Linked DNA regions of Rosistilla oblonga. The protein of the gene in region 2 interacts with the protein of the main gene of each other region in a pairwise test. Links are inferred from orthologs where the notes say so. Each region holds a gene or a part of one and is shown on either strand. Other genes may lie near its edges.

Region 1 (4,674 bases), 1.0 Mb from region 2 along the record:
AACGCTTCCTTGATGCGATCGAGGAACTGGGCGCGGATGATGCAACCGCCACGCCACAGCAGGGCGCATTGGCCGTAATCGAGATCCCAGTCGTGCTCTTGCGATGCAGCTTGCAGTTGGACGAAGCCTTGTGCGTAGCTGACGATCTTCGACGCGTACAGACCTTGGCGAACCATCTCGATGAAGGTCGCTCGGTCGCCCGCCAATTCGGCAACCGCTGCGGCCAGCTTCGGGTTATCGCCTTCAGCCGGTCCGGGAAGGATGCTGCTGGCGCGAACGCGAGCTTCCTTTTGAGCCGAGATGCCGCGAGCGAATACAGCCGATGTGACCAGGGTGCTTGGCACGCCCAGATCCAACGCCAATTGGCTCATCCATTTGCCGGTGCCCTTGGCGCCAGCGACGTCCAAGATGCGATCGACCAAGTGGTCGCTGGTGTCGCCATCTTTGACGCTAAAGATGTCACGAGTGATCTCGATCAAGTAGCTTTGCAGTTCGCCCTTGTTCCATTCGTCGAAGACGTCATAGAGTTCGTCGTTGGTCAGGCCGCCGACGTCTTTCAGCAATTGATACGCTTCGCAGATCAACTGCATGTCGCCGTATTCGATGCCGTTGTGAACCATCTTCACGTAGTGGCCGGCACCGCGTGGGCCAACCCAATCGCAGCAAGGGATGTCGTTATTCGGACCGACCTTCGCCGAGATCGCTTGGAACATCTCCTTGACCATCGGCCAAGCATCTTTCGATCCGCCTGGCATCAGGCTTGGGCCCTTCAGAGCGCCTTCTTCACCACCGGAAACACCGGTGCCGATGAAGTGGAAGCCCTTGGCCTCGACTTCTTTTGTGCGGCGTTCGGTATCGGCGTAGTGGGTGTTTCCACCGTCGATGATGATGTCGCCTGGTTCCAAAAACGGCGTCAATTGTTCGATGATCGCGTCGACAGCGGGGCCCGCTTTGACCAACATCATCAACTTGCGCGGACGGGCACACGACTTCACGAACTCTTCGATCGAGTGGCAACCGACGAAGTTCTTGCCAGCGGCACGGCCTTCGATCAGGGCATCGACCTTGTCGGTCGTGCGGTTGTAAACGGCAACCTTGTAACCGCGGCTCTCTACATTCAGGGCCAGGTTCTCGCCCATTACAGCTAGGCCGATCAGCCCGAAATCGCAATCACCACTCATTTTTTGTGCATCCCAATGGATTATTTATTGAAGCAGCCCGAGGCCCCCCAGCAGGCACTCAAACATTTTAAAACGCTTGCTATACGCGAGCGAATGATAGCCGACCGCCCGATTTTCATCAATATGCCGCCGATCTTCAGTCGCCGCGGCCTACGACGCCTGGAATAACCGATCCCGCGTCGCGACGGTGACGTCGGGGAAATCGCTGAAGACCCCGTCGGCATCGGCTTCGAACAACGCGATCTCGATCAATCGCTCGAAGCTGTCGACGTATACGGGCAACGCGTCGGCTCGCAATGTCCACGGATGGACCTTCAAACCGCAGCGATGAGCCAATTCGACAAGCGGCGTGCACAGATACCCTTGGCGGTTTGCGTGGGGAACGACGACAACGTTCATCGAAGGCCCGATCGCATCGGCGTATTTAGCCATCGTTTGCAGATCGGACTCCGCCGCGGCCAGATCGTATTCCGCGGTGGTTCGCCCCCAGTCGTCGTCTTCCAGCAACTGCACCAACCGCATTTGGCAGTCGAGTTCGTCGCGGATCCGACGGGTTTCCGCCGCATCAAAACATTGGACATAGACGTTGTCCGATCGGCTGGCGTATCCGTATTCGTTCAGCACCGCCAATGTGATCTGGCTGATGTCTTTCCCCTGCTGGCGATGCCAAGCCGGACGTTTGATCTCAGTATAGATCCCGACGTCGCGGCCGGTGCTGTCGTTGAGTCCCTGGATCAATTCCAGTTCTTCGGCCAGCGTTGCGATCCGAAACTGCGACAGCCCCATCGGGAACCGGTTCGGAAAGACGGCCTGACCGGTCGCCGGATCGAAGCGTTCGGAAACCGACAACGACTTCAATTCGTCGAGCGTGAGATCGATCGCGTAGAAACGCCCATCGTCGCGTGCCCGTTCGGGAAACCGCTGCCGGACGTCGGTAACGGTATCCAAGTGGACGTCGTGCAAAACCAGCGGCACGTCGTCTTTGCTGAGGACGACGTCCTGTTCCAAAAAGTCGGAACCGACAGCGTAAGCGAACGCCTTGGCCGGCAGCGTGTGCTCGGGCAGGTATCCCGAGGCGCCGCGGTGAGCGATCACAATCTTTGCGTGTTCAGTCGGCGAGCCGTTACCCATCGTGAGAGCCTTCCTTACGAGCGGGAAAACCTACAACGCAGCTTCCGCCAGTTCGCGAACGCGGCGAACCATCGATCGCAGCCCGTTGCTGCGAGAGCGGGTCAGATGCCCCTGCAGGTCCAGTTCGGTGAACAGCCCATCGATGTCGATCGCCAGGATCTCCTTCGCCGGCTTGCCACTCAACAACGCGACGATGATCGCAATCAGCCCGCGCGTGATCACCGCGTCGCTATCGGCTTCGAAATCGAGGATCGGCGAATCGTCCGCCGATTCGGTGGGGCGTTGGCTGGCCACCAACCAAACGTTGCTGACACAACCCTGCACGCGATTCGGTTCGACGCGATGTTCCGCAGCCATCTGCGGCAGCCCATCAGCGAACTCGATGATGTATTCGAGCCGTTCGTCGTAGTCGTTGATCTCTTGGAATTCTTCCCGCAGTTCGTCGGGGGTAATCGTTTGCATCGGGTTCAATCTCCATGCTTCTCGCGCAGCCGAGCCGAGGTCCGCAACATCAGCTGGGTGCGTTCAAATTCATTTATCCATTCTTGGATCACCGCCGCCTGAACGGGATCATCAGCGGTAACGATCCCCGATCCACATGCCGCGCCGGCCAACTGGTCGGCCATCTGACGGTATCGAGCCAGCGTGCGGTCGCCGTAGTGACCGACAAAAAAGTCTTCTTCGCTGAAGAACGCGACTTGCGGGACGCGAGCGGCTCCGCAGATCGACATGATTCCCTTCAACTCCTCGCTGGCATCGCGATCGATATAGCGAACGGTGATCTTATCGCTCGCCTGTTCGATCCGCCGCAGGATCGGGCACTGTTGCACGCAATCACCGCACCAAGCTCCCGCGAAACAGAGGACTCGCATCTCGCGAACAAACCCGCCGATCAACGCGGTTTGCGCGTCGGTCAACTCACACACATCGTAGACAGCCGCCCACTTGCGTCGATCGAGGTCCGATCCGTGTTTGGCTAGAAAGTCGTCGTAGGGAAGACCTTGGTGGAAGTAGCTTGCGGGGATCATCTTTGATTTTAGTTTCCAAAGGGCGCGATGGGCAGTCGCCAACGCGACCATTTCAGTCCAATGTTGCGAGTCTGCGCGACACTGACAACCTGTGTGATTCGAATTGGCTCGCAGCGGTCGCCCGATGATTAATCCTCAACGTGCCCGCAGAGCGGATTGCCGGGCGCGAACCTCAAGAAATCAGAACCCGCCCCGTCCCGACGCCTTTAAGGGGAAAGCATCGGGTCCTATAATCCCTCCCAGCGTGCGGTCGTCCTGTTTCCTGTTAGGCCTCCATCTTATGAAAATCCACGAATATCAAGCGAAAGAACTGTTTCGAGCCGCTGGCGTCCCCGTGCTGCAAGGCATGGTCGCCCGCAATGCGGACGAAGCCAAAGATGCATACAACAAGCTGGGCGGCGCGATTGCGGTTGTCAAAGCTCAGATCCATGCCGGCGGTCGCGGCAAGGGAACGGTTACTGAAAAGCCGGAACAACACGGCGTTGAATTGGTCAAATCGGCCGACGACGCAGCACGCGTTGCCGAGAACCTGTTGGGCAACCATCTGGTCACGATCCAGACCGGTCCCGAAGGCCAACGCGTCAACCAAGTCTTCGTCGAATCGGGTTGCAACATCGCTCGCGAATTGTACCTCGGCATCGTCCTGGACCGCGCCGTCTCGCTGCCCGTTTTGATGGTCAGTACCGAAGGTGGTATGGAGATCGAAAAGGTCGCCGAAGAGACGCCTGAAAAGATTTTGAAGGAGCACTTTGATCCGCACGTTGGATTGGAGAGCTACCAGGTCCGCAAGTTGTGCAAGGCGATGGGCATCAGCGGTAAAGCCGCCCGTTCAGCCGACTTGTTCATGAAAAAGATCTGCCAGCTGTACGTCGATCTCGATTGTGCCCTGCTGGAAGTCAACCCGTTGGTGATCACCGGCGACGACGAAATGATCGCTTTGGACGCGAAGGTCACCTTCGACGACAACGCGATGTTCCGCCACAAAGACATCGCGGAACTTCGCGACGATGCCGAAGAGGAACCAAGCGAATTGCGAGCTGCGGCGTCGGGGCTGAGCTTTGTCAAGCTAGACGGTAACATCGCTTGCTTGGTCAACGGAGCTGGACTGGCGATGTCGACGATGGACATCATCAAGCATCACGGTGGCGAACCCGCAAACTTCTTGGACGTTGGTGGCGGAGCGAACAAAGACCAAGTGACCGAAGCGTTCCGAATCCTGTTGGCCGATCCCCACGTCAAAGCGGTACTGGTCAACATCTTCGGCGGCATCGCACGTTGCACGACGATTGCCGATGCGTTGATCGCGGCCAGCAAAGAGGTCGGATTCAACGTGC
Region 2 (4,876 bases):
CGAAGAACGGATCCAAGCCCTGGTCCGCGAATACATTCAGCCCGCTGCCGATGAAGTGCGCACCGACGTCCACGGCAACGTGATGGCGATCGTCAACCCGGACGCCGACACGCGGCTGATGTTCGCCGGGCACTGCGATCAGATCGGGATGCTTGTCACGTATATCGATGAGTTAGGTTTTCTGTACGCCCAGACGATCGGCGGCTGGGACCCGCAACAACTGATCGGCCAGCGGATGATCGTCTGGACGAAAACCGGCCCGATCCCCGGTTCGATCGCCCGGAAACCGATCCACCTGCTGAACGATGCCGAGCGGAAGAAGGTTGTGAACCTGAACGAGCTGTGGATCGATATCGGTGCCAAGGACCAACAATCGGCGTCGGAATTGGTTCGCATCGGCGATCCGGTCACACTGAAACTGGAAATGACTCAACTGCAGGAAGGGCTGATCTCGGGTCCAGGAATGGACAATAAGACCGGCATGTGGGTCGTCATCGAAGCGCTCCGCCGAGCCGCTGGAATGGCTCCCACCTGCGGCATCTACAGCGTCTCGACCGTTCAAGAAGAGATCGGTCTGCGTGGCGCGACGACAGCCGCCGCCAGCATCAAGCCGCACGTGGGGATCGCCGTCGACGTCACTCACGCGACCGATTGCCCCACGATCGACAAGACGCAGCAGGGAGACATCAAGCTTGGTGGCGGACCGGTAATTTTCCGCGGCCCCAACATGAATCCGAAAGTCGTGCAGCGGTTGGTGCAGATCGCCGACGAACTGCGGATCCCGTATCAGATGGCTGCGGCGGGGCGAGCGACGCCCAACGATGCCAACGCGTTGCAGATCAGCAGCGGCGGCGTGGCGACCGGCTTGGTTGCGATTCCCAACCGCTACATGCACAGCGCCGTCGAAACGGTTTCGATGAATGACCTCGACAGCGCGGCCGAACTGTTGGCCAACTTCGCAGCTCGCCTGACCGCCGAAGACGACTTCACCCCCAGCGTTTGATCTTTTCGCTTTTCATAAGACTGCCGGTCCAAGCGATCCCTTGGGCCGGCCAACCGCCTCCATCACAAACGCTCAACATGTCACAACAACACACGCTCACGATCCGCGTCAACTATCACGAGACCGATGGCCAGGGGCGTGTTCATCACGCCAACTATCTCAATTATTTCGAGCGTGGCCGCGTCGAACTGATGCGCAGTCTGGGCTCCAGCTACAAACAGTTCGAAGCCGATGGGCTGATGCTGGTCGTCGCCGAGATGAACGTCAAATATCACCAACTGGCCGAATTCGACGACCTGCTGACGCTGAAAACAACCGTCTTGGAAGCTCACGGTGCGAGGATCCGCCATCGGTACGAGATCTTCCGCGAGGACCAAATACTCGTATACGCCGAATCGGTGATCGCATGCGTTCGCCCCGATGGAAGGGCCACTCGCCTGCCGGTGGAACTTCAGCAGGGCCGACGCCGATCCTAGCCTCTCTCCTATAATGAAAGTAGGCCGTTGAGTAGGCTCAGCCGGTCGGCTCCTATCGGCTGTCCGGTCCAGTCAATAAACTGACAGTGGCGGGAACGGTCTCTCGCCGACCGCCCTTTGACCCCGCGGATCACTCGCCCAACCGAACCTCTACAGCCGCCACCATGTCGAATTCTTATGGAGCGATCGATCAGACGTTGATCGATCATTTTGAGGATCCCTACCACCGTGGCGATTGCGAAGCGGCGACGCACGTGGCCGAGGGAGAAAATTCGTTGTGCGGCGACACGATGCAGGTTCAACTGAGAATCAGCCCCAGCGATGGCCAGATCGAAGAGGCTTGGTTCGACGGTGACGGATGTGTGGTCAGCCAAGCCGCTGCATCGATGTTGATGGAAACGATCGAAGCGATGACGCCCGATGCGATCCGCGACTTCGACACCCGGGCGATGTTGGAACGGTTAGGTCCTTCGATCGCGGTCAGCCAACAAAAATGTGGCCTGTTGGCCTGGCGGGTGCTGCAATTGGCGCTGCAATCGCCGCTGGATGAATTCGGCGACGGACCGACCTTTGGCGGCCCACATCTCGGCGAGGAAAACTGACAACCATCATTGGAACCAAATTGAATACGACAGAACGCTCTCCGCTGGCGATCGATGCTGCGGCCTATCGCCAAGACTTTCCCATCCTTTCGCGCCAACTGCGCGAGGGCGTGCCGTTGGTCTATCTCGACAACGCCGCCAGCACCCAGCGGCCGCAAGCGGTCATCGATGCGATGGATGCCTGTTATGAGGGCTATTACGCAAACGTCCATCGCGGCATCCATACGCTCAGCGAAGAATCGACGCAGAAATACGAAGACGCTCGGCTGCGGATCGCCCAGTTTCTGTCGGTTGCAAACGAGTGCGAACTGATCTTCACCGCCGGCACGACCGCCGCGATCAATCTCGTCGCTCGCAGCTGGGGCGATGCCAACATCAAATCGGGCGATGTGATCCTGACGACGATGATGGAACACCACGCCAACATCGTCCCCTGGCAACAGCTTGCCCAGCGGACCGGTTGCCGCGTCGAATTCGCTCCGTTGACCGAAGACGGCCGGCTGTGCATCGAATCATTCGACAAACGGTTATCCGACCTGCAACCGAAGCTGGTCGCCCTGACAGCCGCCAGCAACGTGCTTGGGACGATCAATCCGGTCGCGGAATTAGTCACCAAAGCCCGCGATGCTGGCGCGGTGACGTTGGTCGATGCCGCCCAAGCCGTCCCGCATTCGCAAGTCGATGTGAATCAATGGAACGCCGATTTCGTGACGTTCAGTGGACACAAGGTCTGCGGTCCCACGGGCATCGGCGTCTTGCACGGCAAGCAACAACTGCTCGACGCGATGCCTCCTTTTCTCGGTGGCGGTGCGATGATCCACCGCGTGACCACCTCTGGTTTTGAACCGGCGGGCTTGCCCGAAAAGTTCGAAGCGGGAACGCCTGCGATTGCCGAAGCGATCGGTCTGGCCGCAGCGATCGATTACGTCGACTCCGTCGGGCTCGATCGAATCCACGCTTACGAGCTGCAACTGTGCACCCTCGCACACGAAGCACTCCAAGAAATCGAAGGGTTGCACATCTTGGGCCCCGACCCAAAACACAAAGCGGGCATCGTAAGCTTTACGATCGACGGTGTGCATCCGCACGACATTTCGCAATGGCTCGATCGACGCGGAATCGCCGTCCGCGCGGGGCACCACTGTGCCATGCCACTGCATGAACTGCTGCAGATCTCGGCTTCGACTCGGGCCAGTTTCTACTTCTATAACACTCCCGAAGAAGTGCTCCAGTTTGCCGACGCGGTGCGCAGTGCGCGGGACAAATTCAACCGTCCGCGAAAACGGACGTAGACTCGCGACGGGGATCGCCCCACGCGATTACCTCCACCACCGGCGCGGTACGCAGTGGAAAAACTGCGTTTTGCGCCAGGTAGAAGAGCGACGCCGATCAATACTTCAACGTCGCCGCCATCTTCGCTCGGACCGGCATATCGCTAGCCGGTGCTGCGTGGATCCGGCCGCCATGGATGATCGTCTGCACCATCGCCGATTCGATCAAATCGCGGCACTCCTCGCGCGGTCGACCCTGCGGTGGTTGACCACTTTCCTGCAACACATTCCGCTCGCGATGGAAACTTCCGTAGAGCGTCGCGTCGCGATCGAAAAAGAGTGTGTCAATTCGTCCCACCTGTGCGGCACACAAGATCTCGCGTGCATCGAGCGTGACCGGGCGTTGCCGCTCACGGAACTCCCGGGCGTCGGAATCTCGCTGTTGTTGCAATTGATCGACGGCCAGCGGCATCGCTTCTCGAAGCAGCTTTTCGGGGGAATATTGATCGATATTGCCAGTCAGCACCTTCCCAACACGTTGCGTACAGACACTGTGCTCGCGATACAGATCGGTCTCGGCTTCGGAACCGGCAAGGATCAAGAAACCGGAACGATCGTGCAAATATGCACACACCGCTTCATCGACTTGTTGGATATATTCGATAAACGCAGGTGCCAGCGGGTCGATCCCCTCTTCGATTTCATCGATATCCACAGCTGCGGTCCGCGTCAGATCCTCGAAACCTGTGTGCACAAGCATCGGTTCTCGAGCGGCGCTTCGGACCGCATTTTCGAAGCTCACGGGGAACCCAGCATTTTGAATCTGGGTAATTTCCGAAAGCGTGGCGCGGTAGAAAGCCAGCTTCTGTTTGCTGATCGTCAGCAGATAGAAATCGGCGAATTGGTTCTCGGTCAACAGCATCGGACGCAGGCAAAAAGTCCCCGCGACGATGGCTCGCGAATCGGATTCCTCATACCCCGGGACGATCTCAAAAACGTCTTCGGACAAGTAAATTGCTACTCCACCGCTACGCGCCGCCAGGAATTGCGGATCCTCTTGCAGGTCGAACAGCGGCCGTAAGAAGTCGTTTGCATCGGTCGATGACATCCAGAACTGCGCCAGCTGTTGATGCGACTTTTCGATCAACTGCCCCAGCCCGATGCTGCCGTCCGAAGCCAACGCGTGCTCCGGCGAGGCCGGCAAGAAAAGAGTAACGTGTGGTGTTCCCGGCAGGCCCGACAGACGCTTCACTTGGTCGCGATTGAATGATTGAATCATTTATTCCTCCATGAGTAAAAGACTTTCCATGACTTGGACATTGGGGGATGCTCCGCAAAGGTTGTTCCGAACAGCTAAAAATGTTTTGAATAAACACAAATTCGTTTCTTGCCAGCATCCGATGCGTTATGCTCATGGTGGTCGCGACCGACCGCGCCGCTGCAGCTTCTCTCCTTTACCGATCTCGATTGCGGTGAGCGGTCCACCGGCGGGATCGAAACGCTAAAATTGCGTCTTACGGCAAC

Evidence for each region.
Region 1: the proteins of CA51_RS16975 (region 2) and CA51_RS13500 interact in binary tests that used the Escherichia coli proteins (3 or more experiments, as listed by UniProt). The link is inferred for Rosistilla oblonga from one-to-one orthologs.

Annotation. Positions count from the first base shown.
Region 1 is NZ_CP036292.1:3,791,960-3,796,633, forward strand. The notes cover bases 1,059-3,803. They hold CA51_RS13500 (SufE family protein), read right to left. Parts: upstream 2,775-3,803; coding sequence 2,343-2,774; downstream 1,059-2,342. Other genes in these bases: gnd (decarboxylating NADP(+)-dependent phosphogluconate dehydrogenase), read right to left, coding at 1,059-1,181; glpQ (glycerophosphodiester phosphodiesterase), read right to left, coding at 1,332-2,312; CA51_RS13505 (thioredoxin family protein), read right to left, coding at 2,780-3,340; sucC (ADP-forming succinate--CoA ligase subunit beta), read left to right, coding at 3,621-3,803. Also shown: more of gnd, read right to left, coding at 1-1,058; more of sucC, read left to right, coding at 3,804-4,674. UniProt on the Escherichia coli protein: Participates in cysteine desulfuration mediated by SufS. Cysteine desulfuration mobilizes sulfur from L-cysteine to yield L-alanine and constitutes an essential step in sulfur metabolism for biosynthesis of a variety of sulfur-containing biomolecules.
Region 2 is NZ_CP036292.1:4,811,646-4,816,521, forward strand. Bases 1,291-4,237 are described here. They hold CA51_RS16975 (aminotransferase class V-fold PLP-dependent enzyme), read left to right. Parts: upstream 1,291-2,101; coding sequence 2,102-3,373; downstream 3,374-4,237. Other genes in these bases: CA51_RS16965 (acyl-CoA thioesterase), read left to right, coding at 1,291-1,479; CA51_RS16970 (iron-sulfur cluster assembly scaffold protein), read left to right, coding at 1,644-2,081; CA51_RS16980 (baeRF3 domain-containing protein), read right to left, coding at 3,471-4,237. Outside these bases: CA51_RS16960 (M42 family metallopeptidase), read left to right, coding at 1-1,003; more of CA51_RS16965, read left to right, coding at 1,081-1,290; more of CA51_RS16980, read right to left, coding at 4,238-4,631. UniProt on the Escherichia coli protein: Cysteine desulfurases mobilize the sulfur from L-cysteine to yield L-alanine, an essential step in sulfur metabolism for biosynthesis of a variety of sulfur-containing biomolecules.